DNA from 2 places in the Pseudogracilibacillus sp. SE30717A genome. Region 2 is predicted to be linked to the other one. Evidence: predicted binding sites of a transcription regulator. Region 2 holds the regulator's gene; the other holds the start of a gene.
What was found. Region 2 encodes Rex, which represses fermentation and respiration genes when NADH is low (regulators of the CRP and FNR family bind a similar motif). Its sites were predicted from a motif close to TTGTGAAATATTTCACAA; they were not measured.
Positions count from the first base shown of each region.

Region 1: the regulator Rex is predicted to act here: its motif matches at 994-1,011, upstream of SPD48_RS04440 (hydroxymethylglutaryl-CoA synthase).

Region 1 is NZ_JAXHDF010000002.1:334,636-336,845, forward strand. Features, by position in the region: gene SPD48_RS04440 (hydroxymethylglutaryl-CoA synthase) at 1-963, opposite strand, end outside; gene SPD48_RS04445 (hypothetical protein) at 1,076-1,606, opposite strand; gene SPD48_RS04450 (hypothetical protein) at 1,714-2,210, opposite strand, start outside.
Region 2 is NZ_JAXHDF010000015.1:76,459-78,668, reverse strand. Features, by position in the region: gene SPD48_RS18815 (ABC-F family ATP-binding cassette domain-containing protein) at 1-74, opposite strand, end outside; gene moaC (cyclic pyranopterin monophosphate synthase MoaC) at 232-717, shown strand; gene SPD48_RS18805 (redox-sensing transcriptional repressor Rex) at 747-1,379, shown strand; gene SPD48_RS18800 (YdiK family protein) at 1,416-1,586, opposite strand; gene SPD48_RS18795 (CPBP family intramembrane glutamic endopeptidase) at 1,599-2,210, opposite strand, start outside.

The DNA of each region.
Region 1 (2,210 bases), on a different contig from region 2:
ATTAGGCTGCAATATACCTGAGAAAAATTCTCCAACTGCACCAGAACCGTAACTAAATAATCCAATTCGTGATCCCGCTTCTAGATCTTGCTCTTCAAGTAAGGAAATCAAACTTAAGTAAAGAGATGCTGTATAAATATTTCCTACTTTACGGCTATACAATGTACTAGCTTGAAAATTTTCAGATAACCGCTTCTGTACTTCTTCCGATCCTTCGTCCAAAATCGTGCGTAAAGCTTTTAACCCCATCTTTGTATAAGGTAAATGATAGCAAATCGCTTCGAAATCACTAATAGTTAAATCTGTTTTTTTCTTATATTCCTCCCAAACCTCAGAGAAAAAAGCCATATATTGTTCGTTCGAAAACTTCCCATCTACAAAAGCAACATCCGAGTATGTTGGCCGCCAAAAATCCATTATATCTTTCGTTAAAAATGTACTAATGTTTTCAAGTTCCAAGACGCCAGGTTCAGCGCTAATAAGCACAGCTACTGCACCCGCTCCTTGGGTCACTTCACCAGATGTTTGTAACCCATATCGAGCAATATCAGAAGCAAGAACAAGTACTTTACTTTCTGGATTTAATGCAATATGCCCTTTTGCTAATTGAATTGCTGCTGTTCCGCCATAACATGCCTGCTTCATTTCAATGGAACGTGCATGTGGGGAAAGCCCAAGTAATTCATGAACATATATTGCCGCTGATTTTGAATGATCGATTCCAGATTCCGTACCAAACATGACAAAATCTATCTTTTCTCTATCATTTTCATCTAAAATTTGTAATGCTGCATTTGCAGCTAACGTAACTGGGTCTTGTGTCAATGGTGCAATCGCCATCTCATCTTGTCCAATTCCAATAGTGAATTTTTCTGGTTCGACCCCTCGCGCTACTGCTAAATTATTCATATCTACATATAGATGTGGTGTATAAAATCCAATTTTATCTATTCCTATCTTCAATTTACTTTCTCCTTTAGACTTTCTCATACTTTGTGATTCACTTCACATTTAAGATTAAATTTATTTATACGTATATTTTCTCATAACAAATAACGAAAGAAAAGTAAAAGTGCTAATTAAACAGAAAATTCAACTCTATTTCGTCAAAAATTTCGTTACTCTCAAGCATTTCTGAACCTGGTAACACAAGATCTAACTCATTAATTTCTTCTGCAGGAGTATCTAAAACAAAAATAATATTACCCTCTTTCTCTCCTTTTCCAAAAAAAGGATCTCCAACTAATTCAGAAATCAATTTATCTGCCTCGATAGCTTCTCCTGTATTCGTAGTTAGAAACGCTTCGTTAATAGATAATACAACATCCTCATCAACAGTATTCTTTAATTTCAAATCGATCATAACGAGCGTTACTTTCTCTTTGTTATCAAAAGCAGCCTTATCTTCATCAGCCGGTTTTAAATTTCCAACACGGAGATTGCTTATTTTTACCATTACAGGGCCATTTTCTTCTACTAGATTCATGTTTGACTCTTCATGAACCCAAGTCATCTCTTCCCCTTCTCTCCCTGTAAATGTATCTTTAGATTGACATGCTCCTAGTAATAAAATAATAGTAAAACAAAAAAGTAACCATCTTCGCATCTGTCCAACTCCTATACATTGATCCATTTGTTAGTATACAGGGATCTTAGGAAAAAATATATAGGATGAAAACCTCATTTTAAGCTAGTTATTAAATTAAATAATTACTATTTTCTATGTTCTAACATTTCAGGGTAAGGAATTTTATCAAAAATCTCTCCAGTTGATCCGTCCTTTACATAGATAATTATTACACTATTTTTAATTTTTTTCCCATTGAATAACTGATAGAACAGCCCAGACATTCCGAGACCCATAACTGAGAATCCATCAAAATTATCTTCATACAATTCTCGATCGACTTCCAATATATATTCTGTGAATGATTCATTTGGTATAATTTTTTGGATAGATGGAAAATCATCGTTATCTTCTATTTCTTCAATTGTATTTTTCATCTCTATTTCCAAATCATTTAAAATTACTTTATGTTGTTCTTCCGACATGGTAATTGTAATAGAATGGTCTTTATTTTTGGTTATTTCTTTTACCCCATCATCTTTTGCCACTAGAATCATTTCTTTATAATTTTCGTCCTGTAAAAACTCTTTCGGTATTGTGATTTCAACTTTTGCCAGTTTTTCGCTTATTTCTGTTTCCTGCT
Region 2 (2,210 bases):
TCTATATTTATACCTTGTAAAATTATCTCACCTGCAAATGATTTAACGACATCATTCAATTGCATAACTATCATCTATTATTCACCTCATTCCATCCTAGTGTATCTTATTTATCACCTTTCCTGCAATTAGTAATCCTATTAATTAAGATAGAAAAAGGCGCTTATTTCAGACTTATCTAATTATATCTGATAAACTAAGGGTAGAATAGAAGGAAAAGAGTGAAGATTGATGTCAAATTTCACCCACTTTAATGACCAAGGTAGAGCAAAAATGGTCGATATTACAGATAAAAAATCAACCGTTCGTACTGCTGCCGCTAAAACAAGTGTATATGTAGATGAGGAAATATATAGGAAAATAAATGAAAATCAAATGAAAAAAGGAGATGTATTAGCTGTTGCTCAGGTGGCGGGAATTATGGCAGCTAAAAATACGTCTCATTGGATACCAATGTGTCATCCTTTATCTTTAAGTGGAGTGGACATATTATTTGATTGGGAGAAAGTTGAGAATGATAAATATAAACTTCATATAGAAGTAGCGGTTAAAACAAAAGGGTCAACTGGCGTCGAGATGGAAGCGTTAACTGCTGCTTCTGCTACCGCACTAACCGTATATGATATGTGTAAAGCGATCGATAAAGGTATTGTGATCGGAGAAACGTATTTACTTTCGAAAACAGGAGGCAAGTCTGGAGACTTTATTAAAAAATAAAGATAAGAGAGATAGGTGGAAAGAGGGGAATCAAGGTGCAACGTAAAATACCGCAAGCAACAGCTAGACGTTTGCCTTTATATTATAGATTTTTATCAAACTTACATAATCAGGGGAAAACACGCGTATCATCAAAAGAATTAAGTGATGCAGTTAAAGTTGACTCCGCTACAATTCGGAGAGACTTTTCTTATTTTGGAGCACTAGGTAAGAAAGGTTATGGATACAATGTAGATTATTTACTTGAGTTTTTTAAAACTACTTTAGCACAAGACGAAGTTACTGAAGTAGCATTAATCGGTGTAGGAAATCTCGGCACAGCCTTACTTAATTATAATTTTTTAAGAAATAATAATACGAAAATTGCAATGGCATTTGATCGATCTAAGAAAAAAGCAGGTACGTTAATCGGAGGTGTACCGATTTATCATATCGATGATTTAGAAAACGAAATAGGAAATGTGGAGGTAGCTATTCTCACTGTTCCTGCATCTGCTGCTCAGGAGATTTCCGATCGGCTCATAGCAAATGGAGTTAAAGGTATTTTAAATTTCACTCCCGCTAGATTAACCATTCCCGAGCATATACGTATTCATCATATTGACCTATCTGTTGAATTGCAGTCATTTGTGTATTTTTTAAAAAATTATCCGTTACAATAAAAAAGAACCGGAGCAATAAATAAAGCTCCGGTTTTTTCATTTTGATTGATTTTTCTGATGCATACGCAAATAGCGGTAACCCATACCAAAATCAAGGGTGGCCACTAACGCAAGTAAAATCGTGGTCGCATTCCAAACGGTTTCTTTTGCATAAGTAAAAGCTAAATATGCGAAAAATATTCCCATTAAAAAATAAAGTATTGCCATTCTCAAATTACATCAACCCCCAAAAAATATAAACATCGACTTTTCTATTTGCTCCAACTGTTCGGGATCTATAAATATCTGGCCTAAAACAGTTACCGTATTTAAAGTCATATGGACAAAAATTGGAACAATCACTCGCTTTGTTTTCACATATATATAAGCAAAGACAAATCCCATCGAAACATAGATTAGTGTATGAGTTAAGTCCATATGAAGTACTCCAAAAATAGAAGAAGAAATAATAGCGGCCAAGAAAAAGTTCATTTTTTTATAGAGCGTACCGAATAAAATTTTTCTAAAAATTAATTCTTCTAAGATAGGCGCAGTAATTGCAGGAATAAGAAAAAATATTGGATTAAGTTTTGTTAGTTCCACGATAAGTTCGGTGTTTTCTGAAGTCGGATTTATTCCTAATAATTCTATCTCAATATTAACAGCGATAATCTGTACAATCCATGCTAGAAGGACTCCTAACGCTGTCCACCCGATAATTTGTCCAGCAGATAAGGAAGATACGTTATTTTCTTCTTTTATGTCTTTACGCATTAACCATAAGACGATAATTGTGCCAATAATAAAGCCGACAACATTGGTATATAATGCAGCTTCGAATACGTTAACAGT